3 regions of the Paenibacillus sp. S25 genome follow, and region 1 is predicted to be linked to each of the others. Evidence: predicted binding sites of a transcription regulator. Region 1 holds the regulator's gene; each other region holds the start of a gene.
What was found. Region 1 encodes LexA, which represses DNA repair genes until DNA is damaged. Its sites were predicted from a motif close to CGAACATATGTTCG; they were not measured.
Positions count from the first base shown of each region.

Region 2: a site for LexA is predicted at 3,251-3,264, ahead of addB (helicase-exonuclease AddAB subunit AddB). Genes of this name have one in related genera too.
Region 3: a site for LexA is predicted at 4,663-4,676, ahead of recA (recombinase RecA). Genes of this name have one in related genera too.

Region 1 covers NZ_CP073683.1:3,237,563-3,247,508, forward strand. Annotated here, with positions in the region: gene metH (methionine synthase) at 1-1,128, opposite strand, end outside; gene KAI37_RS13955 (1,2-dihydroxy-3-keto-5-methylthiopentene dioxygenase) at 1,410-1,952, shown strand; gene KAI37_RS13960 (HAD family hydrolase) at 2,054-2,848, opposite strand; gene KAI37_RS13965 (hypothetical protein) at 3,004-3,513, opposite strand; gene KAI37_RS13970 (DUF896 domain-containing protein) at 3,634-3,840, opposite strand; gene KAI37_RS13975 (LysM peptidoglycan-binding domain-containing protein) at 3,949-4,317, opposite strand; gene lexA (transcriptional repressor LexA) at 4,506-5,132, shown strand; gene KAI37_RS13985 (hypothetical protein) at 5,407-5,721, shown strand; gene KAI37_RS13990 (hypothetical protein) at 5,945-6,109, shown strand; gene KAI37_RS13995 (hypothetical protein) at 6,151-6,291, shown strand; gene KAI37_RS14000 (PLAT/LH2 domain-containing protein) at 6,697-7,197, shown strand; gene KAI37_RS14005 (hypothetical protein) at 7,729-7,836, opposite strand; partial or broken gene KAI37_RS14010 (YolD-like family protein) at 8,558-8,656, opposite strand; gene KAI37_RS14015 (hypothetical protein) at 9,546-9,866, shown strand; partial or broken gene KAI37_RS26785 (fibronectin type III domain-containing protein) at 9,924-9,946, opposite strand, start outside.
Region 2 covers NZ_CP073683.1:3,996,691-4,006,636, reverse strand. Annotated here, with positions in the region: gene KAI37_RS17455 (NUDIX hydrolase) at 1-413, shown strand, start outside; gene KAI37_RS17450 (Na/Pi cotransporter family protein) at 403-1,425, opposite strand; gene KAI37_RS17445 (class I SAM-dependent rRNA methyltransferase) at 1,714-3,093, shown strand; gene addB (helicase-exonuclease AddAB subunit AddB) at 3,331-6,897, shown strand; gene addA (helicase-exonuclease AddAB subunit AddA) at 6,894-9,946, shown strand, end outside.
Region 3 covers NZ_CP073683.1:2,244,719-2,254,664, forward strand. Annotated here, with positions in the region: gene KAI37_RS09920 (DUF3388 domain-containing protein) at 1-350, shown strand, start outside; gene KAI37_RS09925 (RodZ domain-containing protein) at 381-1,457, shown strand; gene KAI37_RS09930 (hypothetical protein) at 1,542-1,706, shown strand; gene KAI37_RS09935 (YajQ family cyclic di-GMP-binding protein) at 1,851-2,342, shown strand; gene pgsA (CDP-diacylglycerol--glycerol-3-phosphate 3-phosphatidyltransferase) at 2,553-3,140, shown strand; gene KAI37_RS09945 (competence/damage-inducible protein A) at 3,236-4,504, shown strand; gene recA (recombinase RecA) at 4,746-5,807, shown strand; gene KAI37_RS09955 (regulatory protein RecX) at 6,003-6,752, shown strand; gene rny (ribonuclease Y) at 7,126-8,670, shown strand; gene KAI37_RS09965 (TIGR00282 family metallophosphoesterase) at 8,747-9,541, shown strand; gene KAI37_RS09970 (stage V sporulation protein S) at 9,670-9,930, shown strand.

The DNA.
Region 1 (9,946 bases):
GACATGCGCTCCGCTTTTTACCTGAGCACGGGCAATTTCAGATGCCTCTTCATATTTGCCTTCCACGATCAAACGCTTGAATTTGCGGGAGCCCAGAACATTCGTTCGCTCACCAACCATATACGGACGATTGTCCTGTTCAATATATACAGGCTCAATGCCCGATACGGCAGGAGGATGATGACCTACCAGCGGACGCGGCTCAAACTGCGCCATACTTTCACTCATAACTCGAATATGCTCAGGCGTGGTACCACAACATCCCCCAGCAATATTCAACCAACCTTTTTCAGCGAAAGCAGCCATTTTACGTGCTAATGAATCAGGCGATTCATGGTATTGGCCATTTTCATCGGGCAAGCCCGCATTTGGATAACAGCTAATAGCTGCAGAGGACATTTCAGACAGAGAGCGAATATGATCACGCATAAACTCTGGACCTGTAGCACAATTCAACCCAATCGAAATTGGATGTAAGTGTTCCAGTGATATGGAAAAGGATTCGATATTTTGTCCGGCCAACGTCGTTCCCATAGGCTCAATCGTGCCTGAAATCATTAGCGGAAGCTCGATACCTGTCTGCTCAAAAGCTTGCCGAATTCCGATGCTTCCAGCTTTGACGTTAAGCGTATCCTGTGAGGTCTCCAATAGCAGTACATCGACCCCGCCTTCAATAAGCGCCAAGGCCTGCTCTTGATAGCTTTCAATCAGCTCAGCAAATGTAACCCCACCTGTGACAGACAAGGTTTTCGTGGTTGGGCCCATAGCTCCTACTACAAAACGTGGCTTGTCCGCAGTGCTGTATTTATCCACCGCGTTACGCGCCAGTTTGGCCGCCACCAGATTAATTTCACGGGCACGTTCGGGTATATCGTAATCCGCCAAAACGACGGATGTTGCTCCAAATGTATTCGTTTCAATTAGGTCTGCTCCGGCCTTCAAGTATGCTTCATGAATCCCTTGAATGACATCCGGTCTCGTTAAGACCAGCATTTCATTACAGCCCTCCAACTCTTCCCCACCAAAATCATCGGGGGAAAGGTCTTCCTGTTGAATCATGGTGCCCATGGCCCCATCAAGAAGGAGTATTCTTCGTTGTAATGCATCCTGCAAGCTAACTTTATCCAAATTTCTTCACCCCCGCAAAACGTTAAATCCTAGTTTAGCAGAAACCGTATCATTTAGATAGATTGAAGTAAAAACATACGTTTTATACAGGTTGTTCTTTGTAAAAACGACTTCTCTAATCCATTTTTACAGTTTGTAGCATTAAAGAACGCACTTAACCCTGCAACCTTTAGCTATAGTCATTTGCATTATAAAATGTTGAAATCCTGTATTGTACAACGTTTCAAGACATGGTATTCTTTATACAACATTAATCCAAGTGGAAAAGAGGGAATAAATATATGGCCGAAATCTTAATACGTAATACAAACAAACGAATTAGCGGTGAAGAACAAGTACGTGAATTTCTGGAGAGTCACGAGATATTGTATGAACATTGGGATGCTTCCAAATTGTCTGGGGAGCTGCAAGAAAACTTTACCTTAACAGATGATCAAAAGGCCGCTGTTCTCAAAACATTTGAACCCGAAATCAAGGATTTAGCCGCACGTCGCGGATATAAAATATGGGACGTTATCACTTTATCTGAAGCAACACCGAATTTGGACGAGCTACTGGCCAAGTTTGAGCAAATTCACACCCATACCGAGGATGAGATCCGTGCCATTGTCGCTGGTAAAGGCATCTTCATCATTAAAGGCCCTGAAGAGATCGGCTATTTTAACGTAGAGCTTTCACCGGGGGACGTTATCTCCGTACCTGAAAATATACCTCACTTCTTCACTTTAATGGAGAATCAAAAGATCGTCGCAATCCGCTTGTTCATCGAAGAAAATGGCTGGATTGCCGAACCGTATGAAGATCCAACCTTCATTAAAGCATGATTACGAATTTATCCTTGTGTGAATAAAAAAACTCCCTCTGCTCTGTAACAATCGAGCGAAGGGAGTTTTCTTAATACTTGTTTCTAAAGACTATGGATTTCTTATTTTAACGATTGAATAATTCCGTCCAATTCAGACAGATGCTTGATCTGGAACTTCGGCTTGATCTCTGTGGTATTGGTTTTAGCGTTTCGGTTCACCCAGACTGAGTGTACACCTGCTGCCAACGCTCCTTGAATATCAGTCGTCAGTTTATCTCCTACCATTAAAGCATGTTCAGGCTCAATACCAAGAAGCCCCAAAGCATGCTGGAATATAGACGGATCAGGCTTGCCTCGACCAAATGAACCTGAAATGACAACATGATCAAAGAAAGGAGCTAATTGAGGAACTCCATCCAGTTTCTCCTGTTGTAGATCAGGGGAGCCATTTGTCAGCAATAACAGCTTGTAATGTCCCTTCAATTGTTCTAGAATTTCAAACGTTTCTTCATATACATGTGGACGCGCACGTCTTTCCGAAGCAAATTGGGCTGCCAGCTTTTCCGCCAACTTCTCATTATCTATCCCTAGTTGCTGGAGTCCTCTGCGCCATGATTCCTTTCGATAAACAGGGGCCAACTGTTCCAATTGGCGGAATTCAGGTTGCTCACCTGCTGTAAAATTCGCCCACAATCCTTCAAACGGATTAATGCCGATCATTTGAGTAAAACTAAAGGTTTCATAGGATTCATACAAAGCGCGTGCTTCTTTACGTACGGCTTCCTCCAGAGTTTTTGGATCAACACCTGCTTCACGGGAGCCTGTTTGACACGCTGCATCAAATGCCTCTTCTACACTACGTTCATCCCACAAAAGGGTATCATCAAGATCAAACATTACCGCCTGAATCGTCATCTGAATTATCCACTCTCTTTCCACAGTATATGTACGCCTATTTGCTTGATTAAGCATTTGAATCGTTATGTGTGCCCATATTAAGCAAGCGGCCGCAGCATGTTATATGAAATAACATCATACGGCCTTTGTTACAGAGCTACAGGCTAAATCAGTTATTTCTTGTCTACCTGTATCTGATTGGATAGCGCAAACTTCTCAAGTCGCTCTGCAATGGCATCCGTGTCATAGCGACCTAATGATTTTGTGAAAATAAAATTACCGCCCTTACCTTTTCTTTCAACAGTTACGTAACCCTTTTCAATCTTGATGGCTTTCATGTCCCCTGCCGTCATTGGACGTTCTCTACCACCTTTCAGCATATAGAGAGTATCCTTTCCCACTTTCAGATAAGGACGACGGATAAAAAAGATAACAGCCAGCATCAAGTACAGGCCGAATACAAGCCAATCCATCCCTCGCATACCGGTCTTAGTCAAAAAGTAACTCATAAGCATGTACAATACAGAAAGACCAGCCAGCATAATTGGCACAGTAATGTTACGGCCACGGAAAATATCCATTGCAGAACCTGTGCCGCTAATGGTTTGAATACCTTGCTTTTTGCGCGATTTATTTAAATGCGCTGTGTTTTTGCGTACTTTTCTTTCAAATGATCGGGCCATCTCTCAATTCCTTCCCAGATATATTACATTAAAACAATTGCCTCAAAGCTGATCTATATAGATACCATGAAAGGTACCTAAAACAAAAGGCAAATTGCAGGCTTGGGCGCTTTAACAACATTAATGCTTCAGCCCGTCATTCCCTTTCGATGTATCATCGTCCACAAATTCAATCGTCTCAAGCTGCTGCCTAAAATTACGGCGAATGTTACCTAAATAAATTTCCCGAAGATTGGCGCGCTCTGTGGCTTCCACTTCCGTCAAACCCTCGGATTTTGCTTTGCGCGCTAATTCATTAATGCGCTGTACCAAGCTGTCTATATCCAAATTGTGTCCCCTCCATAAAAGCAAAGATATAATACACTTTGACATGTAGAAAAGAGCTTGTCAAGGCTCCCGTATTGCGCTCCCTGACAAGCTCTAATAGTCTATAGATCAGAAGTTAGGAAGCTTGAGTACCTGACCTGCCTGCACTCCCCGATCCTCCAAACTGTTAATCCGCACAATTCCTTCTATATATACCCGTGTATCCATTCGTTCCGGTTTATGATTTGCGGCAATCTCCCACAACGTATCCCCAGGTTGTACGGTCAGTTTAGTCACTTCTTCTTTGGAAGCTGAAGGTGCTGCGAAAACCGTAAGTACACCTGCCCCTGCAATCCAAGCAACAATCATTATAATAAGAAGCTTAAGTAAAAGAGTATTGGTAATAATCTGCATAAAACGCGCTCTCCCCTCTTTTCGGGTCTCCTGTAAATTTTCTAAATTCATCGGAAAAATACTTTGATAAGTGCTATATTTCATCATTGGCTGTGTCCTCCAAACGTTTGTTCTTATGTTTTCACAATATAACACGAACATTTGTTTTGTTCAATAGAAAAGAGAACAAAAGTTCGCAATTATTTTCAGGGATTATTTAGAACTTATGTTTGTACGAACGGAGGTTCTATGCTATAATTTTCCCAAACGTTACTAAATGGGGTTGATACGGTATGTCTAAGATTTCGAGCCGCCAGCAGGCCATTCTTGAATTTATCCGCAATGAAGTGCGTCTAAAGGGATACCCCCCTTCTGTACGCGAAATAGGCGAGGCTGTCGGATTAGCCTCCAGTTCTACGGTTCATGGTCATTTGGATCGTTTAGAGAAAAAAGGACTCATTCGCCGCGATCCTACAAAACCACGGGCTATTGAGTTACTCGGTCAAGACGAATCGGATAACAGCAACTTGATTAATTACTCCATTAGTCGTGTCCCCGTCGTCGGCAAAGTAACCGCTGGTCTTCCTATTACGGCGACAGAAAATATTGAAGATTACTTTCCTCTTCCCCAACACTTTGTTGGTGAGGATAAAATATTCATGTTATCTGTTGTAGGCGAAAGCATGATTGAGGCTGGGATTGCTAACGGAGACTATGTAATCGTACGTCAGCAGCAGACCGCTGATAATGGTGATATTGTTGTAGCTATGACAGATGAAGACGAAGCTACAGTTAAAACCTTCTACAAAGAAAAAGATCATATCCGGCTTCAACCTGAAAATCCAGCCTTTGAACCGCTTCGCCTGACACACGTCAGCATTTTGGGCAAGGTTGTAGGACTCTTCCGGGACTTCCACTGATTTCTCGTTCTTTCTTCCCCGTTATTCTTTCCACTAATACAAAACCGGCTGCCTAGGGCAAGCCGGTTTTGTATTGCTATTATGTATCTCACAACTATTTTTTCATTTCAGCAACCTATTCCTATTTTTTCTACTATAAAATCAGCCTCCTCATCTCAAATAATCCCCCACTGATCTTGAGCAGCTATACTGTCATGGGCAAAACTAATAGATCTTTTTTTGTTTTAGATAAATATGGTATATTAATTACTCATAGCTCTGTAGGAGGAATTAAATGAAAAAACTTGTAATTTCAGCGTTTGTTGTGATATTTATTGCCATAAGCTGTGTAGTTCCAACAATGGATCATTTGTATGCAAAAGAGAACTCCCACATAACAACCTACGACCGTATTCAGTACATACAAATACTTATCCATTTCAGGTATTTAGAAAAGCAACTCGAAGCTGTAATTTTCGAAAGAAATAATTATCCAGAAGACAGCCAAGAATATAAACAGCTCTCTGAACAACTGAATCATATTCTTGCTCAAGAGGCGTACTACGAGAAAAAACTTAACACTCTTAATAGTAAATCATTTTCATACTAACTGCCTATTATCTTTATCTATACTATTAGACTCATGCCGACCTGCCTGTAACATTCTCCTGCAACGTAAAGTTGAAAAGGCGAAGACAGGTTCGCATGAGTTTTTTATTAACCATTAGGAATATAGGTACTAGCTTCTTTTTGCTTTTAATAGATTTATGCTGATACATTACTATCACAATTGACATATGTATATAGCAGAACTAAGCAAAGGAGATATGCAGATGATCAGAAATAGAGTTAAAACGTATAAGCATCGCATCGGGAAAAACAGATATCTGGTCGTTAAAGTCTTTCAAGCCGCAGCTGCTAAAACAGGAAGCGGAAATGCACTAGCAACCAATGCCTTGAATATCAAAATTTCCAAGCGTAAGCATAAACGCCACTAAGATTTAACCGCACCTTCATTTCTTTGAAGGGAGGTGATAATATGAGCAGAAGACATTGCAAACGTGATTTGAGAAGAAGAAGATTAAACATCCGTTCCACTCAAAGAGCCATTGCGCGTGCAAGAGGTAACGCACTGGCTGTTAATCTGTTTAGCGTAAATGATAGACAACGCAGACGCTAATAATCGTTTTCAAGCAAAAGCGGGAAGGATTCTTCCTGCTTTTTTTGTGTTAAACGATACACCCAACTCCTAAATTCCATAGAACTGCTAAATTCAGTTGCCTTCCTTTAAATACCATCGACATATTCAACTATGCTTCCACTAGTTAAAACAGAAGCGAAATAGTACCCAGTCAAAGCAGCAAAATTCTTGACTCAAAAACTTTGTGTACAACTGACCACACCTATAGCCCTCAAACTTGCTTCAGCTTTTTTCACTTAAGTATTCTGGCTGTAAATCCGTCCAGGATTTGTACGTTGCTGCATTGTTTGCTCAATTTTTTATTTTTAAATTTTATAAGGCCCCACTTGCCCACCACCGTATTCCACAACCTCCATCATATCCTACTCAGCGGCTGGACTACAGATGCTCTTATCTGACTTAATGCAGCTGAAAACAATTCGATATTCGATCAACACTTCTGTAGCTTTTGCTGCACCTTCTTTTGCAGATCAGGTCACAAGTGACACTTATAGTTCATTACAAGACTCAAATAGAAGTTTAGAGTCTGTTACGCCTTTTGCTAATGTTGAATATGTCGTTACTGTAAATACGGCCAATCTCAAAGATGCGGGAACAGACTCGAACATCTCTATAACTCTGTATGGTTCTAATGGAGATTATGCTACCGCTACACTCAATGGTAGCTTTGAACAAGGAGATTCCGATACAACAAGAATCAGCACTAGTAACCTAGGTGACATCAGAAAAATTACTATTAGAACTGATGGATCTGGGTATAAACCAGGTTGGAAAATCGCTAATGTCAAAATATCTGGAAACGGGAAAACTTTCTCATTTGCAGGTCCTAACCGTTGGCTTGGTGACGGCGGTTCCGCAGATTCCGAAACACTTTTTCCATCCTAAAAACAAATATTCATACAAAAGACTCTGTCGATATCTGGATAGAGTCTTTTTGTTTTGGATGAATAATCCTACTAAAATTGTATCGCCGTAATTATAACCCCATCTCAAGAATCAATTTTAATAATAAACTCACTAATGGGAAAAATGTTATGTAAATTTGCCATATAAACAAAAGCTAAGAAATGACCGCTGGAAAAGTATATTGAATCTTCTTAATACTATACTGAAAGATATGCAAAGTATCGTGCGTATTATCCAAATAAAAGACTTTTACCAGTTATTGTTGCAAACTAATAAGGCCCTATCTGAGATTAGATTTAGGTATTAGGAAGGATTGTACCCATTCTATGAAACATTCCCCTTCTTACAAAATACAATAAGCGCAAATCTATTATGGCAGGAAATCCACCAAGTATTCGCCAAAAGAGAAGCGAATACTGTGGCTATTGCCAAATAGCTTATGCGCTCATTGAGTTCAACTATTTGCCATCCATGAGTGAAGTGGTATTATCCAACAGTTCTTTTCACGAATTAAACCCAAAGTGATTTAGTGATGATAACTAAGAGAATAAAGAGCACTAAAATTGCCGCTGTAGAAGTCCATACACCGCCGCCACCTGCACCTTCATATGCACCCATGTCTTAAACCTCCTTTATTTGTCGTTCACCTTAATATATGTATAAATACGTTCAGTGATAGGGCATGCAGGTAAACAAAATAAAGGCTCACACCCAGATAAACCGGTAGAGCCTAATAATCTTTATAAAAGAATTAATTTCAAGATGATTACCAACAAAATGAAGAGTGCCAAGACAGCAGCTATCGATGTCCAAATCTTCCCGGCCGTTTCTTCGTAGCCTCTTTCTACTCCTCTCACACGTAACGCCTCCTTTGTTTACTCCACAGGCTATGCGAGGTTTTGTTTATGGGATGGACTTCTAGGAAAATAAAAAAACACCTTATCAGCGTATCCAGCAAGGTGCCAATGATAAGAACTTTTACTATTGCCACAACTAAAGAACAACAAGAAGGACTCCTACAGCACTTAGCTGATAGAGTCCTTCTTTATATCTGCCTTAATTCAATTTAATTGCATTGAGTTATGGCTTCGAGTATATATTTTTCACTCCTCAAGATTCAATTAATGAATTCTACTATATTCCAAAACAATAAACACCCCGTCAGTGCATGCCATTAGGGTATCACCCATTCTTTCGGATTATGCAACGATTTGGTGATATTTCAAAAGAATTTATGTAAGGTCAGGCTGCTCGCCTTACGATATTAAACGTTCTGTCCAGTTCCAAGTACCTTGGCTTGTTACTTTGATCTTATCCCCAACGATAAAAAGGCCGTATTTTGACGGTCTTTCATGAGTTTTAGATACGCTTCCTTATGTTCCGGTATGTTGATGCGGCTGCTTACCCATAATCCATTACCTTCGAGTCTTTTTGACATGTATGTAGCCTCCTGATGTGTTATGCACAAATTATATTCTGCGTACAAAAAATAAACTCTAGATCATTGGAGGTTTAATACCGTATAATGCCTATTTCTAGACGAGGAAAATGTAATGATCTTTTGGTCACCATCCCAGCCCTCTATGATTACAATATAGAGCGCATATCGCTTTGTTGTCCCCTTCTTCCCAAAGCCAGCAAACACGTGCCTTTATGTCCCCACTACACTGCTACCTGTCTTTATCTCCAGTTCGTTCATGTTGGGCACCCGTCTTCGCTCAGCAGAATTATTGTAGAGTATTGGTAGTAGCGTTCGATATCAGGTAACAAAGCGTTCAACTTCTTTGTTACCCGGCGTTTCCGTATACTATTACAGATCAGAACAATGAACGACGAAAGCGGGCACAACTATTATGCAACAATAGCGGAATAGACGGTTGCCAAAGTTACACTAAACTTTTGCGGAAGTTTACGATGGCGCACGTAAAGCCATGGAAAGAATATGGGGGCGATATTCCTGAGCCAATAGGATAAGACAAGAATAGCAGTAAATTTAATGTGTGTATTCCTAAAAGCCTACGTCGTCCATTGTCCAAAGGAGCTGCTGCCGAAAATTCTCCCTTGAACCAGCATCGCCTTTACAAATTGAGCAAATGAGGGATTTACAATAAAGTTCGGACCTCCCCCCCCATTAACCCAGCCTAAACAGACGCATCGCAGTTCGTGCCAGCCTTAAACGGCAGGTCATTCACCGCATTGGTGCCAAGATACCAAAGGCTGAGGATAGCTGCGAGTTCCCAAAAAACAGTTTTCAATAAAGCGTACAATCGCACCACGTTAGATACATTTAACTAATCAGGAAATTATCCAAGTAGGAGGAAATAACCATGGCATTTGAAGGCTATAGAGAAGACGAGCGAGAACATTGGTTTGACTGGCCATTTCCCTTGTCGGTATCAATACTGTATGTGGATGCGGATGTAGATAAAACAGAAACGAAATGGTACCTCATAGACGAACAAGAAAAACACTTGATCCGAATTAGGGATGAAAAACAAATTGAACTGCTTCATCACTGCATGTATGGAGTCTTATTAAATGACGAGAAGATCAACTGGATTATTGATAAAAATGGCGGTAGATTTACCTATCATGATGGTGTGGAAGATTTTATCAAATTCCAGAAAGAATACCTTGATACATTATAAGAGGCGTGAACAGTTAAAAGCTCTACCGACCAATTAAGGTTAGCAGAGCTTTTAAATTTATTTAGAATATTCACTTACTT
Region 2 (9,946 bases), 760 kb from region 1:
CCGCAGGCGGCGTTGTGTTTCGCAAACAGGGGGAGCAGCTTGAAATTCAGCTCATTACAGACCGATATGGCAAGGTATCCTTGGCTAAAGGGAAAATGGAGTTGGGAGAAACAATCGAACAGACGGCTTTACGTGAAATTCGTGAGGAAACAGGGTTGAACGGGCGAATTATCCAACATGTAGATATGATTGCCTATACGTATCAGCATCCGGAATTTGGGGAAGTGGATAAAGAAGTACACTATTATCTTGTAGAGGCACTGGATGGGGATTTACAGGCGCAGATCGAAGAAATTAAAGGAGTTGCGTGGCATACACCTGAGGAAGCATGGCGTCTTCAGCGCCAGGGTGGATATGACAATAATGATGTCATTTTAAGCAAGGCGCTGTCCATGCTAGGAATTAACGTTTGATTCTGTGTGGAGATATACGATCCTCTAAACGCGTCCACACAGGTAGATAGCAGAGAGGCAAGACCAGCAGAGAGCTAATAACGTTAAACAGGGTTTGGGCATGGGCTACCTTGGCTCCGGGCTCGGTAGATATCCAGGCGGCGGTCATTTCCAGCCCAGGGATCAACGGCATAAAGAGCAATGCTCCGCCTACGTTCAGCAGCACGTGGGACCAGGCCACAAATTTGCCGGACATGCTGCCGCCAACAGCGGCAATCAGAGCGGTTACGCAGGTGCCTACATTGGAGCCGATGACGATGGCGATCCCCACATCGGCTGGCAAGGCACCCGCAGCGGCAAGGCTGATCGCCATGCCAATGACGGCTGCACTACTGTGAACCAGTGCGGTCAGGCAGGCTCCAGCAGCGAAGGCCCACCACATGTTGGCCGCAGCGTGGTCAAGAAACCAGCGGAATAGTCCGGCCTGCTCAATCCAGGGGCCGACCGTTTGCATTACGCGGATACCTGCCAGAATTAGCGAAAATCCAGCAAAGACGAGGCTGATATATTGTACAGCCTGCGGACGGCTAAGCCCATTGGAGCCGGATGAAGCTCCGGCGGACGCATACTGGCGACCGGGGATAGCTTCACCCCACAGGACGGCAGTGCTCCAGCATAGCAGTGAGCCGCAGAGCAGCGGAACAGCCAGCATGCCAAGCTGGAGCCCCATCAGCTCGGTGGTCAGGCAGGTGCCGATATTGGTGCCGAGAATGATGCCGAGCGTGCGGCCGTAGGTCAACAGCCCAGCGTTGACCAGTCCGATCGTCAGCACCGTTACGGCGGTGCTGCTTTGCAGCAAGGCGGTAATGCCTGAGCTGAACAGCATGCCCCGCCAAGGGGAAACTGTGGCGCGGTTCAGCCAGCGGGTGAGGAAGGGACCGGCCAAATGCCGGAGAGCTGCTTCCATCAGCTTCATCCCGCCCAAAAAAATAAACAGCCCGCCGCACAGTGGGAGTATAACATGTATAAACACGGGCATAGCCCCCTTTTCTAGGTGAAAATACTTATGTAACAGCCTATGATCTGTCGGGGACAGCCATGACAAGCATGGCTGAGCTCTTTTTTACGGAACGATAATTTTGTAGTATCTTCACAAGCTTTAAAATTGTGACGTCGATATACAGGCGGGCAGTAGCGAAGCGGAGCATTTGAAATTGGAGAAGCAACAGCGATCGTAAGATTAAATGAATCGCGGAGCCGCGCCCCTATCGAACAAAACGTTTTAACACTTTGAGTAATCCAAGAATGGGAGTGAAGGATTTTGCCTTCAGTAATATTAGAACGCAGCCGTAAAAAAAGGTTGGAGCACGCACACCCTTGGGTGTTTAAAAACGAAATAGCCAAGATCGAAGGGGACCCAGAGGCAGGCGATTTGGTCAGTATCGTTAACCATCAGGGGCGTTATTTGGCGACAGGTTACTATAATCCAGCTTCACAAATTACAGTGCGTGTAATGTCCTACGAGCCGCTGGAAGCAATGGATCAAAACTTTTTTGCCCAACGCTTTCGCAAATGTCTGGAGCACCGCGAACGTTTTGTGACCGGGGGAGACGCTTATCGGTTGGTGTACGGCGAGGCTGATTTTTTGCCTGGACTGATAGTAGATCGATTTGGTGATGTGTTAGTCGTGCAGTTGTTAACGCTTGGCATGGATCGGCGCAGGGAAGAAATCAGGGATGCGCTCGTTGAAGTAGTGGGTCCTGTTGGTATATATGAGCGCAGTGATGTATCCATCCGTGAGCTGGAAGGATTGGAACAAACGAAGGGTCCTTTGTACGGTGATTGCCCGCGTCATGTGGTGGTGACGGAAAATGGCCTGCAAATCAAGGTTGATATCGTAGAGGGCCAGAAGACGGGGTATTTCTTTGACCAGCGTGAAAATCGTGCGGCTATAGCACCGTTGATGACAGGTTGGGGAGCACGTAGTGGAATTACGCTACAAGAAGTAGCTGCAGACTCAGGGGATGCGGGCACTACAGTCATGAAGCCAGTGAATAAAAGTGGTAAGGTTGTTGAATTTCCATTCTGGGACGGCGCAACCGTATTGGAATGTTTTTCACATACGGGAAGCTTTACGCTCAATGCCTGTAAACATGGTGCTAAAAAAGTAACTTGTCTTGATATTTCTGAGCATGCGATTGAAAGTGCGCGGGATAATGTCAAGCTGAACGGTTTTGAGGAACGCGTTGAGTTTGTCGTCGACGATGCTTTTCAATATTTGCGCAATCAAGTGAAGGGTGTAGAGGAACGCAATGCACGAGCTGGGGGCAAAGGAGATACATCCAAGCCGCTGACAGCAGGTGGCGGACGCACCTTTGACGTGGTCATTCTTGATCCGCCAGCCTTTGCCAAAACGAAGAACGCTGTCAAAGGAGCTACACGTGGATATAAAGATATCAACCTGCACGGGATGAAGCTGGTCAATGAGGGCGGCTATCTGGTGACAGCGAGCTGCTCGTTCCATATGCGGCCAGAGTTGTTTTTAGATACCATTAAGGAAGCGGCGGCAGATGCCGGCAAAATCCTTCGTCTGGTAGACTGGAGAGCGGCTGGTAAAGACCATCCTCAAATTTTGGGTGTGGAGGAAGGCCATTACTTGAAATTCGCCATCTTTGAGGTGCGCAGCCGGACACAGCTGTAGGTTTCATACAAGGTCAAAGTCAATCGCCTTTTTGGTGATTAAATAGGTAAAATAGACTCGTTTAGGTATAAATCAGTCCTGTAGAGAAGGCGTGCACCAAGCCAATCTGCGGGACTGATTTGTTTTTTTAGAGGGAGGAAGAATTGCTACAACATGGCAAACGTACGTTCTTTTCTCCCTTGCCTGATATGCTATACTGTTTAATAGAATGTTGTTCGTTGGAAAGGAGGCCGCATCATGTCGGTCCGCTTGTTGATTGGCCGCTCTGGGAGTGGTAAAAGTACGTTAATCCGCAATGAAATGACGTCTATGTTACGCGAGGAGCCGCTAGGTAAGCCTATGCTGTTACTTGTACCGGAGCAATCGTCATTTGCTTCTGAGCATGCGTTACTTACAGAAGCCGGAAACGGTATTCAGGGGTCGGTGCGCGCCCAAGTGATGGGATTTCATCGTCTTGCCTATTTAGTTATGCAGGAAACCGGGGGTTCAGCACTGGTGCCTGTAACGGAAGAAGGCAAGAAGATGCTTTTATATAAAATTATTCGTCGTCGCAAGGATGAACTGAGTTTGTTTAAGGATTCGGGAGACCAGCTCGGCTTTGTGGATCGGTTGAATACATTGTTTACGGAGCTAAAGCAGTATGGAAATGATACTCGGTCTGTACCGGAGCAACTGGAGCGAATGAACGCTGCTGGAGAGTCAACTCCGATTTTGCGCGGCAAGCTCAAAGATATCAGTCTAATCTATGAGGATTTTGAACGAGAGCTGACGCTTAAATATATTGACGGTGAAGATACGCTGCGCATGCTGGCAGAACAGATTGCTCAGTCTTCCCTTGTGCGTGGGGCAGATATTTGGATGGATGGCTACCGCAGGTTTACACCACATGAATACAAGGTGGTGGAGCAGCTTATGCTGCACGCTTCTTCGTTGACGGTGGCGCTGACTTGCAGCCGCAGCTACGAGAGCGGGCAGCTTCCGCATGAGCTGGATTTGTTTCATCCTTCAGCGGCTACGTATGTAAAGCTCAAAGGAATGACAGACGAGCTGATGATAGAGACGCAGACACAATTACTAAGCCCTGATCCGCTGCCGAGATTTAAGGAGCGTCCGGCGTTGGCATATTTGGAGGCTAACTTTGAACATCGTACAGGGCTACGGAATCAGGAACAACGGATGCGGCTGCAGCAGCTACGAGAGCAGTGGACAGAAGAACAGCCGGAGGGCATAAAACTGTACACTGCGGCTAATCGCCGTGCAGAGCTGGAAGGGGCTGTACGCGAAATGCGCCGTCTGGCCCGAGATGAAGGCGCGCGTTATCGGGAGATGGCTCTGTTTGTGCGTCATATTGAAGATTATGAGCCATGGGTGGAACCGATATTCAAACAATATGAGGTTCCAGTATTTCTGGATCAGCGGAGAAGTGTATTGCATCATCCCTTAGTGGAATTGATTCGGGCTTCACTGGATATCGTGCAGCGTCGTTGGCGATATGAGGATGTATTCCGTGCGGTCAAAACAGACCTTCTCCTGCCGCTGGATGGTCGGGTGAGCCGTGAGGAGATGGACCGTTTAGAAAACTATGTACTAGCCTGCGGAATACAAGGCAGCCGTTGGACAGACGGTCGCCCGTGGCAGGCTGTGCCCAGCTTGTCACTGGAGCTGGAGGAGCAGGAACGGAACCGTAGGCGGGATGAAACGTTGGATTTGATGGAACTGTGCCGGGATGTGATCGTGACGCCTTTACGTGCGTTTGAGAAACGTGTGGGCAAGGCACGAACTGCACTTGAGAAGTGTGAAGCGGTATATCTGTTACTGGAGGATGCAGAAATCGGCCACAAGCTGGACGCCTTCATTCATCAGGCAGAGGAATCAGGAAAACCTGAGCAGGCGAAAGAGCATCGTCAAGTATGGAATGCAGTGCTTGAACTACTGGATCAAATCGTCGAAATGATGGGTGACGAGAGGCTGGATACCTCTTTGTTTGCGGGTGTGCTGGAAACGGGATTGGCTGAGTTCCGTATGGGACTTGTTCCGCCAGCTCTGGATCAGGTTCTAGTCGGAAACACGGACCGTACACGTGTGTCCGGTATTCAACATGCTTTTGTGCTAGGTATGAACGAAGGTGTGATGCCGGCTGTGTTCCATGAGGACGGTGTGCTGAATGAGCAGGAGCGTACGGCATTAAACGAACGAGGCGTAGAGCTGGCGCCGGATATGACAAGACGTCTATTGGACGAACGTTTTCTCGCTTATACGGCCCTTACCTCAGCCGGTAAAAGCCTGTGGATGAGCTATGCAGTGACCGATGAAGAAGGGAAGTCGTTGTTGCCGTCTGAGTTAGTACGACATGTGCGGCACCTGTTTCCTAGTCTGGACGAACGTCTACTGGCTGGATACCCTTTGCCAGGGGATGCTTGGACGACGCAATGGGAGTATGCTTCTCATCCGTCCGAGGCTTTGCCGCAGCTCATTGCGCAATTACGACATTGGCGACGTGGCGGTGACATTTTATCTCCTTGGTGGGAGGTATATAACTGGTATGCAAGCCAGCAAGGGCGTGAGAAGGACAAGCTGCGTCAGCTGTTGACCTCACTTTTTTACGAGAACCATGCCGAAATGCAGAAGGAAACGAGCCGCCGTCTGTACGGCAGCAAGCTGCGTACCAGCGTATCTCGTATGGAACGTTTTGTGGCATGTCCATTTTCGCACTTTGCCTCTCACGGTCTTCGTTTGAAGGAACGTCAAATGTATCGCCTGAAAGCCCCGGATATCGGACAATTATTCCATGCCGCGCTTGGAGAGATGGCGATCAATTTGCGTAAACGCAATGTTAGCTGGGGCAGTCTCAGCACGGAGGAATGCCGCCAAGAAGCGGAAAGTACAGTGGAGCGTTTGGCACCTCGTCTGCAAGGCGAGATTTTAATGAGCTCCAAGCGGTATGGCTACATTTTGCGCAAATTGAAAGACATCGTGAGCCGTGCTTCGTTGATTTTAGGTGAACATGCGCGAAGAGGTAGTTTTGAGCCGATTGGGCTGGAGTTAGACTTTGGACCGGGTCAGCAGCTTCCTCCGTTAAGCTTCCGGTTAGATAACGGCGTTGTGATGGAAATTGTCGGACGGATTGACCGTGTAGATGTGGCAGAGGGAGAAAAGGGGTTACTTTTGCGTGTCATCGATTACAAATCTAGCCAAAAGGATCTCAAGCTGCATGAAGTGTACTATGGCCTGTCCTTGCAAATGCTCACCTACCTGGATGTGCTGCTGAATGCGGCGGAGGAATGGTTGGGCGAGACAGCTTATCCAGCGGGTACACTGTATTTTCACGTCCACAATCCGATGCTGCAGTCGCCTAACGGTCTTAGTGCAGAACAGGCCCGTCAGGAGCTTTTAAAACGTTTTAAGATGAAGGGATTATTGCTTGCGGATCGGGATGTAGTTGGGCAAATGGATACAGCATTGGACAAGGGATATTCCTCTATTTTACCTGTTGCGGTGAAAGCAGACGGCAGTTTTTATAGCAGTGCTTCGGTTGCTTCGCCGGAACAGTGGGACAGCCTGCTAGCTTCGGTACGTCATAATATTCGGACGATTGGTACACGGATGACAGAGGGCGATGTGGCCATTGAACCTTATCGTATCCAGCAAGAGACGGCATGTACCTTCTGCTCTTTTAAGCCTGTTTGTCAATTTGACGACAGTCTGGAGGGCAGTGGCTACAATCAATGGGGTAAACCAGGGAAAGATCAGATCTGGAATCTGCTGGGTCATACACAGGAAGGGAAAGGAGGAATGGACCAATGATAGGCACGTCAAATACTAAAGGCATGCCGAAGCCGGAAGGCAGTATGTGGAGCGATGACCAGTGGCGTGCCATTTCGGAATCTGGTAACAACATGCTGGTCGCGGCAGCGGCAGGGTCTGGTAAAACTGCGGTACTCGTAGAGCGTATTATTCGTAAAATCGTCGATCCCCAGCTCGGCTTCAGTGTGGATCGGTTACTGGTAGCGACCTTTACGAAGGCTGCAGCCGCCGAAATGCGTCAACGGATACGCGAAGCGTTGGAACGTGTACTGGAACAGGAACCGGAAAGTGAGCATGTACGCCGCCAGCTATCGTTGCTGAATAGGGCCTCGATTACGACGCTTCACTCATTTTGTATGGAGGTCATCCGCAGGCATTATCAGGCCATTCCCCTTGATCCCGGTTTTCGGATTATGAATGAGCATGAGACAGAATTGCTGCGTCAGGAGCTCCTAGAAGAACTGTTTGAGGAGAAATACGAGGCTCATGATGAAGGCAGTACATTCCGCAGACTGGTCGACTGGTTTAGTGGAGAACGCACCGATGATGCAATGTACGTGCTTGTTCAACGGCTGTATGATTTTTCTCAAAGTCATCCTTGGCCAGAACATTGGCTGTGGGAGACAGCGGCAGCATTTCGTGTACAGGATGTAGCCGCTTTGGGAGAGACTCCCTGGGTTCGCAGCATTTTGGCGGATGCTGCACTTTCATTGCGCGGCGCAGCGAGCTTGCTGGAACAGGCGCATGAAACAGCTATGCAGCCCGGCGGTCCTGCTCCTTATGCCGTGACGTTGCAAGAGGATGCGGCGATGGTGAAGGGATTGCTACAAGAGCTGGAGACACAGCCGTGGGCATCTCTATATGATCATTTTCAGACAGCTTCCTTCGGTAAGCTCAAGCCCGTCAAAAAAGATCAGACCGAGCCTGCATTGCAGGAACGGGTTAAAACGCTGCGCGAAGCAGCCAAAAAAATGATTACAGATATGAAGGCTTCCCTGTTTGGCAGGAGAGCAGAAGCCTATTGGGAGGAGCTGCACGCCGCGGCTCCGCTGATGGACGAATTGGTAGAAACCGTGATTGTATTCGGGGAACGATTTCAACAGCACAAGCAGTCAAAAGGGCTGGTGGACTTCGGGGATTTGGAACATTATTGTCTGAAAATATTACGACATCCCGATTCTACTCCGTACAAGCTACTACCTTCCGACGCTGCGCTTGAATACAAGGCGCAATTCGACGAGGTGCTGCTGGATGAGTATCAGGATACGAATACCGTACAGGAAGATATCGTCAGGCTGGTATCACGGGAGGAACCGGGTAACCGTTTTATGGTGGGCGACGTGAAACAGAGTATTTATCGGTTTCGGCTGGCGGAGCCGGGTCTGTTTTTGAATAAGTATCAACGGTACGGCATGCAGGAGCAGGAAGATGGCTTATTAATTGATCTGGCGCGCAATTTCCGCAGTCGGGAGGAAGTTGTCGATGCGGTCAATTTGGTGTTCCGCCAGATTATGAGTGTGGATGTGGCGGAAATTGAGTACGATGAACGAGCATGGCTGGTACACGGCGCATCCTATCCCGACCAGTCGGATCAAGACCCTGCATCTGTATATGCACCTGAGCTGCTGTTAGTTGATAAGGGTGGACATGGTCTTTCTGAGGCTTCGGAGCTGTCCGAAACGGGGGACGAATCTGCTTTACAGGAAAGTGAGCTGGCTGAGCTTGTGGAGTTAGAAACGGCACAGTTAGAGGCTCGTGCGATCGCGCAACGGATTAAAGAACTGACCGGAGATACTGGACAACCACTGTTGATTTACGACAGAGGATTAAAAGCGATGCGTCCGGCAGTCTACGGCGATATCGTCATTTTGCTTCGTTCGGCAAGCGTGTGGGCCCCCCTAATTGTGGAGGAACTGCGGCTTGAGGGCATTCCGGCCTCCGGGGAGCAGACGACAGGCTTTTTTAAAGCAACGGAAGTTGAGGTAATGTTGTCTCTACTGCATATTATTGATAATCCGCAGCAGGACATCCCCCTTGCATCAGTGCTTCGTTCGCCGATTGTCGGCTTGACCGAAGATGAACTGGCACAAATTCGGTTGGAGAAGCCGGATGGATTGTTTTATGGCGCATTGCTGGCGGCGGCTGAGGCTGACCCACTGGAAGAAAGCGAAAAAGGGATTTCAGCTGACATCATGGAGTTGGATCTTTTCCCAGAGGACTCTTTATCTTCATCTGACTTTGGTAATAGAAATGACGGGAATACGTTGTCTGCCCGACTACGTTCATTTTTGCGTAATTTGGAAGCCTGGCGGCAGGAAGCCAGACAAGGCAGCTTAAGTGCATTGATTTGGAATGTGCTGGAGGAAACAGGATATCTGGATTGGGTCGGTGGACTGCCTGGCGGCTCACAGCGTCAAAGCAATTTGCGGGCGCTATATGCCCGAGCGAGACAGTATGAGACTTCTACGTCCAACCGAGGATTGTTCCGATTTCTGACCTTCATTTCCCGTCTACGGGAGCGAGGCGGTGATTTAGGATCAATTAGCGGAGGGACTGAACCTGATCAGGCTGTCCGCATTATGACCATTCATAAGAGTAAAGGACTTGAATTCCCTATCGTGTTTATTGCCGGGACAGCAAAAATGTTCAATCAACAGGATCTCAATGCGCCGTTTCTTATGCACAAGGAGTTGGGGTTTGGTCCTAAATATGTGGAGGAACAAAATCGTGTCAGCTACCCTACGCTGCCTAATTTAGCGATCCGCCGACGCTCACAGCTGGAGCTATTGGCTGAGGAAATGCGGGTGTTATACGTGGCGCTTACACGTCCGCGCGAAAAGCTGATTATGACCGGAACTGTGAAGGATCTCGCTTCGCGCGCAGCGGGTTGGGCACGTGCCAAAGAACATACGGAAATTGTCTTACCAGACTATATGCTGGCGGCAGGCCGCAGCTATCTGGACTGGGTAGGTCCCGCTTTGATTCGGCATCCTTCTGCCACTTTGTTGAGGGAAGCGGCAGGTGATCAGGATGGGGACTATCACAGGCT
Region 3 (9,946 bases), 990 kb from region 1:
AATCCATTATTGCCAGTAGTGTATGCGCAATGAAGCGTTGGACTTTTGTGTCTTCAACGTTACTACGACAGACGGTGCGCAGTCAGCTCTCTGAAGAAGAAATGAATCCAAACAATGTGTTTATTATTGATGGTATTGTGAGTACAATTCGGTCAAATGAAAGACATTATCATTTGCTTCAGGAAATCATGAGTATGCCAAGTACTAAAGTGATTGAGCATCCTGATGTATTTGTACGTGAATCAGGATACAGCTTTGACGATTTCAATATCATTATTGAACTTCGCAATAATCCGGCTGAGGAAATTATTTATGATACCTTTACAGCCAGTTATACAGAAGATCTTTAAATAAGCGTAATTACACAAGGAGATGATGACATGTCAGAACTGGGTCAGCAATTAAAGGAGGCCCGGCTGCAAAAAGGATTGAGCCTTGACGATGTTCAGGAAATGACGAAGATACGCAAACGTTATCTGGAAGCCATTGAGACGGGCGATTACAAAGTGCTGCCGGGAAGCTTTTATGTCAGAGCTTTTATTAAAACATACGCTGAAACGGTCGGGTTAAACCCCGATGAGATTCTGGAAGGGCATCAAAGCAATGTGCCTGAACCTGAGCCGGAAGCAATCATGGAGCCTGTTACACAGAAACGCTCCAGCCGTCCCGCCACGATTGGTAATCTTAAATGGTTGCCTACAGCGTTAATGTGGCTTTTTCTAGTTCTCATTGTTGGGGTTATTTATGCTTATTGGGTGAGCAACAACCATTCAACTCCAAAAACAGCAGAAAACACAACGCCGATTACAACACCAAGCACCACACCAAGCACCACACCAAGCACGTCTACTCCTGACACCACTACAACACAGCCGAACAATGGTCAAACGACGGCTCCAAATGGTGCTGGTGGGCAGACTCCTGATGCGGGGCAAACCGGCCAAACTCAGCCAGGTGGTACGGGGAGTACGGATGCTACTACTCCAGATACTGGACAGCAGCCGGGTACGACTACGCCACAACAAGGTGTAACAGTGGCACAGGACGGCAAGCAAGGCAAGACGACGATTTTCAAAGTTTCCAGTTCAACGGGAGCCGCAGTCAAGGTTGATATTAAAGCGACGGGCGAAAGCTGGCTTGAAGTGTACAAGGGAGAAAATTCCCGTGGAGAAAAGCTGAGTTATGGTATGACTAAAAGTGGAGATGCCATGTCTTTCGATATTGGTCCAGAAGGTTTATATATCAAATCAGGACGGTCTTCTGCCACAGATATTTCCGTAGCAGGTCAACCGATAACAGATAATAAATCGACTACTCGTGTACTGATCCAGCAAGGAGAAGCTTCTTCGACCGGAACGAGTGCAGGGGTGACGGGTTCACCTGCAGATTCTACGACAGGTAGCAGTACGGATTCAGCACAAAGTAGTACAGATTCTACAACTACTGATGGTGAATAAACGCCTTGGTGCGAGGAAATACTAATGACTGTAATTCCTGGAAAGGCAGTCATTTCATTTTCCGCAAAGTGAGGTGTATACGTTATGACCGTTAGCTGGATTGTGACTGGGCTCGGTATAATTGTCAGTTTACTGGGCTATTATCTGACACCGAATGCATGGGGCTATGGCATACTGGGCTTTGGTCTTGCTCACATTGTGCTTGGACTTTTGGATATGTTCCGAACCCCAACACGAAGCCATAATTAGATATTTTGACCGTAATTGAAATAAAGGCGTTTTTGTCAGGAAAACTGGCAAGAACGCCTTTTTAGTCAACGGATTATTGGATTTTTGTAAATGACTAGCCTATAATTAGATATTGAACTTTGTTGTGGAAAGGAAAGTGAAACGATGGCTTCAGAAAATTCATTTGATATCGTCTCCAAAATGGATATGCAGGAGTTAACAAATGCGGTTCATCAGACGGAGCGTGAAATTGAAACACGATTTGATTTCAAGGATAGCAAAAGTAGCCTCAAGCTTGAGAAAGAAGCTCTTACGATTGCATCGGAAGACGAATACAAGCTAAATGCGGTGATTGATATTTTGCAATCTAAAATGGCCAAACGAGGTCTGTCCCTTAAAAATGTGGAGTATGGCAAATTGGAACCCGCCTCTTTAGGTTCAGTGCGTCAGCGTCTTTCGCTTAAGCAGGGAATTGATCAGGAGAATGCCAAGAAAATTAACATTCTTATTCGGGACTCCAAGTTAAAAGTTAAAAGTCAGATTCAAGGTGATCAAATCCGAGTGACCGGAAAAAACAGGGATGATTTACAGGCGATCATTCAATTGCTGCGTAAAGCTGATTTGCCATTGGAGCTTCAATTTACAAACATGAAATAAAGCCGTTTTCCCTCATACATTTTGTAGGAAAAAACGTTGCTTGATGTGCGGCAGGTTATTTTGACATGCGTTTTGCGCCATATTATACTTGTAACGAAAATGCAGACAATTCAGGTGTATAGCGCTCGTCGATAGCGATTTACATAGGATTGAATTTAATCCGAAAACTGCCATTTGTAATCAAGTACGATAATCAGGGGAGAGTGTGTTGTGAATTTACCCAACAGAATTACAATAACGCGGATTTGCCTTATTCCGGTGATGATGCTGGCTTTGCTGGTGGACTTTGATTTTTATCCGCCGCCGATTGAGATCGGAGCTTTCAAGCTGCCGTATAATCAGCTGATTGCGGCTATCATTTTCCTTGTAGCAGCCAGCACGGATGGTCTTGACGGATATTTGGCACGTAAAAATAATATGGTCACCAATTTGGGCAAGCTGTTGGACCCCCTTGCTGATAAGCTTTTGGTAACCGCCATTTTGGTTTCCTTGGTAGAAATGGGAAAAATCGATTCATGGATTGTTGTTGTGATTGTTAGCCGTGAGTTTGCGGTTACGGGTCTGCGTCAGATTGCCTTACTGGATGGTTCTGTGGTTGCTGCAAGCAATTGGGGCAAATTGAAGACGATCATCCAGATCGTTGCTATTGTAGCGTTGCTCATTAATAATTTCCCGTTTGTTTTTCTTGGTATCCCGTTTGATTTAATAGCAATATGGGCAGCGGCGTTGATCACCATTTATTCGGGTATTGATTATTTTGTGAAAAATATCCACTTGCTGAGTTCCTCCAAAGTTTAACAGGATAAATTTTATGGAAACAGCAATAGGGACTAAACTTATTGCTGTTTCTTTACATAATTCCCATAATATTTGCAGTACAGGAGGAAGAATTGATGAAAGCTGAAATAATTGCAGTAGGTACAGAGTTATTGCTCGGTCAAATAGTGAATACAAATGCTCAATATTTGTCACAAGAGTTGGCTACAATCGGAATCGATGTATATTTTCAGACTGTAGTTGGCGATAACATAGATCGGCTTCAGGAAGCAATAAGAATTGCTCAGAAGCGTGCGGATATTATTTTGTTTTCCGGCGGTCTGGGACCGACTCAGGATGATTTGACGAAAGATGCGATAGCGTCTGTATTGGGGCGAAAATTGCACATAGATCGTCTTGCAATGGATAAGCTAGATCAGTTTTTCCGTAACCGTGGGGTAGAAATGACCGAGAATAACCGCCGGCAGGCGCTTTCTATTGAAGGCGCTACTCCGCTTGAAAATGAGACAGGGCTAGCTGTGGGCGACGCAATTGCACAGGACGGTAAATTTTATGTAGTTTTGCCTGGACCGCCTAAGGAACTCAAACCCATGTTTGCAAACCAAGCGAAACCTTGGTTGCTTCAGCAGGCATTGAGCGGTGAAGAAATGCCAATTTATTCAAAAATGTTAAAATTTGCAGGGATCGGTGAGTCAGCTCTTGAAACCCATTTGTTAGATCTGATCCAATCCCAGACAGACCCCACGATTGCTCCTTATGCCAAGGAAGGGGAAGTCACGATCCGTATATCCACCAAGGCGGCCAGCGAAAGTGAAGCATTAATTAAGCTGACGGCTACGGAAGTAGAAATTCAGCAGCGTCTTTCGGAATATATGTATGCAAGCGAAGATGTTACGCTGGAGAAGGTTATCGTAGATCTAATGGCCAAAAGCGGACTCACTGTGAGTGCGGCAGAAAGCTGTACAGGTGGAATGCTGATGGAACACATCACTTCTATACCTGGCAGTGCTGTTATGTTTCAAGGTGGCATCGTGTGCTATTCCAATGAAATGAAGATGAAATTACTCAACGTGCCTTATGATTATTTGGAAGGGGATCAAGCGCCAGGTGCAGTGAGTAAGGAAGTAGCCCTTGTGCTTGCAGAGCAGGCAAGAATGATCATGGACAGTGATTTTGGACTTTCAGTTACTGGTGTTGCCGGGCCTGGGTATTCCGAACGGAAGCCAGTCGGTCTGGTGTATATTGGCATTGCTGAACGCGACAAGGAAACGGAAGTACATGAACTGAGACTGAGTGGTAACCGTGAAACAATCCGACTGCGATCAGTCAAAGCAATCCTGTACAGATTGTGGCGCAGACTGGTAGAGAACGAGAAACTCTCTTAAACATCTATGTACGGTGTGGGTCGTAGAGTTGTTTTAGATAGATATTCATGATATAATCTTCTTATCGGAAGAACCGTTGCAAAGCCTTTTGCCAGCGGTTCTTTTTTTGTTTTAAGAGACAGGTGTAATTGTAGAAGAGAGCTGTGTGAACAAAAAAACGAATGTATGTTCGAAAAAATGCTTGGCAAGCGTGTCAAAACAAGGTATTATTAAAGTACAAACAATGAAGGATGTGAGTTTATTGTCAGATCGTCGTGCTGCGCTGGATATGGCGCTCCGTCAAATAGAAAAGCAATTTGGTAAAGGTTCCATTATGAAGTTGGGTGAGTCTACCCACATGCAAGTGGAAACGATCCCCAGTGGTTCGATTGCTTTGGATATTGCGTTAGGAACGGGCGGCTTTCCAAGAGGCCGGGTTATTGAAATATACGGACCGGAATCATCCGGTAAAACGACAGTAGCTCTTCACGCTATCGCAGAGGTGCAAAAAACAGGCGGACAAGCCGCCTTTATCGACGCCGAGCATGCGCTTGATCCGTCGTATGCAAGCAAGCTGGGTGTCAATATTGATGAGTTGTTACTATCGCAACCAGATACAGGAGAGCAGGCGCTTGAGATTGCCGAAGCTCTTGTACGTAGTGGAGCAGTAGACATTGTAGTTGTTGACTCCGTAGCGGCACTTGTGCCCAAGGCAGAGATTGAAGGCGAAATGGGAGATTCCCACGTTGGTCTTCAAGCACGTTTGATGTCTCAGGCATTGCGTAAGCTTTCTGGAGCCATTAATAAGTCGAAAACCATTGCTATTTTTATTAACCAGCTACGTGAAAAAGTAGGTGTTATGTTCGGTAACCCTGAAACAACACCAGGTGGACGTGCCTTGAAGTTTTACTCTACGGTACGTTTGGATGTTCGTCGTATTGAAAGTTTGAAAATGGGTAACGACATTGTGGGTAACCGCACACGTATTAAAGTCGTGAAGAACAAAGTTGCCCCTCCTTTCCGTCAGGCTGAGGTGGATATTATGTACGGTGAGGGCATTTCCAAAGAAGGTAGCTTGATCGACATCGGTACGGAGCATGACATTGTCGACAAGAGCGGAGCCTGGTATTCCTACGAAGGTGAGCGCCTTGGTCAGGGACGTGAGAATGCTAAGCAATTTTTGAAGGAAAATCCGAATATTGCTAGTACGATCGAACAAAAAATTCGGGTGGCCAGCAATTTGATTACGACGGTTGCTCCGCCTACAGAAGAAGAGTTGGCACAGCAAGCGAAGGAAGAACAGGAATTGTTGGAGCTTGAATAAAGCTCGGTGAATCCTGGTTTGTGAACTGGGGCCAGGGTTATGGCACGTCCGTTTGAATAGCATGATTCTGATGCCCTGCACAGTTGTGCAGGGCATTTTTGCATCAACTAGAGTCTGCTTTGTCAGTGGAATCTAACTTTTGCGTAGCAGGTGTTCAAAGGCTGCTTTCGTGAATTTCAAAGTGAGGGAAGTATATTGCAGTTGGACGATGAAGATGAATACACTTCGGAAGCAAATAAGCAACAAGGGATTTCTCTTTTTCCGGATCATGAGGAATTGATGATTACTAGGGTAGAGCAGGGACAGGGACGCAAACGTGGAAGGTATATCATACATTTTGGTCCTTATTCACTGTCTGTATTAGAAGATGTAATGATCAAGTACAATATGTTCAAAGGAACGTCATTCGTTAAAAAAGAACTGGAAGATATCGTTCTGGCAGATGAAAAGCAACAGGCTTATGTACTTGCGCTTCGCTATTTGGGGCGAAAGCCTCGCACATGTCAGGAAATTGCCCAGCGTTTGGCGCAAAAAGAACTGGATCAGTCTGTTATTGACGAAGTAATGGTCCGACTGTATAGGGAACAACTCGTAGATGATGATTTATACGCCCGTCAATGGGCAAGGCAGCGCATAACAAGCCAACGTAAGGGGAAGATGTGGGTTAGGCAAGAACTTCGTCAGAAGGGCATCTCTAAAGCCTCTATTGGCGAAGCGTTAGGTGAGATTACCGATAATGAGGAGTGGGAGAGCGCTTTGACGGTCGGACGTAAGAAATGGAATCAGGTACGTGGTGATATAATGGAGAAAAAAAGGAAAACCTACCCTTTTCTCATGAGACGCGGATATTCGGGGGATATGACACGCCGGGTAGTCAATCATCTCACTGCGGCCGAGCATGACGCTGCTTCAGATGACGAGGAATTGTTGCAGTGGGAGGAATAGTTGCCAAACGGCTGCTAAACCTTTGGCTAGTATGAACGGATAGGATGAGCTAGTTATTACATGGAAAGCTGCACGGTAGTCTACTAATGTTTGCATTCCCTTGACAATGCCATTTGTCAAATAATAAAATATATATGAAACGATACTTGTGGAACGCCCTTTTTCCTTCCAAAAAAGCGGAATCCACGGTGAGTTCTCATCGCCAAATAACAAGTGATGCCGCTATGCCAGGCGGAATTGTACATGTGAAAGCATGTGCATATGAAATGAAACGACCTTGTGTCGTTGTCTTAGTTTGACGATCAAAGTAAATGTGACAATTGCAAAAAGTCCCAAGGAATGCCTTGGAGGAACCAACGGGGAGGTGAACAGTATGATGACTGCGATCTGGTTCGTTCTCGTTGCTGTAGCCGCGTTATTCTTTGGGTTCGGGATTGGTTATTTTATTCGCAAATCTATTGCAGAAGCTAAGATCTCCAGTGCGGAAGAAGCTGCCGCGCAAATCGTGGAGAACGCGAAAAAAGAGGCAGAAGCGCTGAAGAAGGAAACGGTATTGGAAGCGAAAGATGAAATCCACCGCATTCGTGCCGAAGCTGAAAAAGAAACTCGTGAACGTCGCAATGAAATTCAACGACAGGAACGAAGATTGCTGCAAAAAGAAGAATCGCTGGATAAAAAATTGGAATCGCTGGAACGCAAAGAAGAACAAGTGGCCAACAAAGAGAAACGAATCGATGAAACCCAGCAGCAAATTGATTTGATTTACAAGAGTCAAGTAACTGAGTTGGAACGTATTTCCAATCTGACGATGGAGGATGCAAGAAGTATTATTCTGACCAACGTAGAGCAGGAAGTTCGTCATGAAACAGCTCAGATGATTAAAGAAATTGAACAGCAGGCCAAAGAAGAAGCGGACAAAAAGTCTCGTGAAATCATCACACTGGCCATCCAACGCTGTGCGGCAGATCATGTAGCAGAAACGACGGTTTCTGTTGTCACATTGCCGAACGAAGAAATGAAAGGCCGGATCATCGGGCGCGAAGGCCGTAATATCCGTGCACTTGAAACCCTTACAGGAATTGACCTCATTATTGATGATACGCCGGAAGCTGTTATTTTGTCCGGATTTGATCCGATTCGTAGAGAGATTGCGCGTACTGCGCTTGAAAAGCTCGTAGCGGACGGACGGATACATCCGGCTCGTATTGAAGAGATGGTGGAAAAATCCCGTAAAGAGGTGGACGAACGAATCCGTGAGTATGGTGAACAGGCCACCTTTGAGGTGGGCGTGCATAGCTTGCATCCGGATTTGATCAAGATCTTGGGACGTCTCAAGTTCCGTACGAGTTACGGACAGAACGTATTGAAGCACTCGATGGAAGTTGCATACTTGACAGGTCTAATGGCCGGGGAACTGGGCGAAGACGTTGTACTGGCAAGACGGGCAGGATTGCTGCATGACATCGGGAAGGCGCTGGATCATGAAGTGGAAGGATCGCACGTTGAAATTGGCGTGGAGCTGGCGAAGAAGTACAAGGAACACCCGGTCGTCATCAACAGCATTGCTTCACATCACGGCGACTGCGAAGCGACTTCAGTGATCGCCATGCTGGTTGGGGCGGCAGATGCCCTGTCAGCAGCAAGACCCGGAGCGCGGCGTGAAACGCTAGAGACGTACATCCGTCGTCTTGAGAAGCTGGAACGCATCTCCGAATCATTTGAAGGCGTTGAAAAATCATACGCGATTCAAGCCGGACGCGAAGTTCGTGTCATGGTACAGCCAGAGAAAATTGATGATGCGGAAGCATTCCGACTGGCCCGCGATATTACGAAAACGATTGAGAATGAACTGGACTATCCGGGACATATCAAGGTTACCGTCATACGCGAGACCCGTGCGGTAGAATACGCAAAATAAAAGCATTTCAATGAAAAGTGGCCGCTGCTTGTAGGGCCACTTTTCATTATGTAAGGCAGACTAGGGAGGGCTTTCTATCAACGTATTATTTATTGGAGACATCGTCGGCAGTGTAGGCAGAAAGGCACTGAGGGAGAATCTCCCTTCGCTAAAATCAAAATACAACCCGCATGTTATTATTGTGAACGGAGAAAATGCGGCATCGGGAAGAGGAATTACCCCAGCCATCGCCAGAGAGTTTTTTGATTGGGGCGTTCATGGGATTACGATGGGAAATCATACTTGGGACAATAAGGAAATATTTGATTTTATAGATGATGAGCCGCGGATCATCCGCCCGGCTAACTTTCCACCAGGAACACCGGGCCGGGGTTACACCGTTGTAAAGGGTGGAGGTAAGGAGCTGGCTATTGTTAATCTGCAAGGTAGAACCTTTTTGCCAGCTATTGACGATCCATTTCGTGCAGCAGATGAAATTGTCGATGAGCTGCGCAAAAAACATAAACATATCCTAGTTGATTTCCACGCCGAAGCAACCTCGGAAAAAATCGCTATGGGTTGGCATTTGGATGGACGTGCTTCAATCGTGGTAGGTACGCACACACATGTACAGAGCAATGATGATACGATTTTGCCACAAGGAACTGCGTATCAGACAGATGCGGGAATGGTAGGTCCTTATGAGGGAGTGCTTGGGATGCAGAAAGAGGCTGTGTTACAGAAATTCCAGACCCAGCTTCCGGTACGTTTTCAAGTGGACATGGGCAAATGGCATTTTCATGCCATCAGCGTAGAGCTGAATGATAATGATGGAAAAGCCCGCAAAATTCAGAAAATCAGACTCAAAGAAGATGAATGGCGGATGGATTAACCTTTTTGTGAGCACTTAAGGAAAGAATAAGGAAAACTGTCACCAAAAAGCAGGAATTTTTTGCTGACCCTCGAATAACATCTAATAGTGGAATCAAACCATCATCATTCCCAGGGGAGGTACTTACTATGGATGTATTAAAAGTATCAGCAAAATCCAATCCCAATTCAGTTGCAGGCGCACTCGCAGGAGTACTGCGTGAACGCGGAAATGCAGAATTACAGGCGATTGGAGCGGGTGCACTAAACCAAGCCATTAAAGCGGTAGCCATTGCCCGGGGATTTGTCGCACCAAGCGGAGTGGATTTGATTTGTATTCCTGCTTTTACAGACATTGTTATTGATGGAGAAGATCGGACTGCGATCAAATTGATTGTAGAGCCAAGATAATAAATGTAAGTTGCCT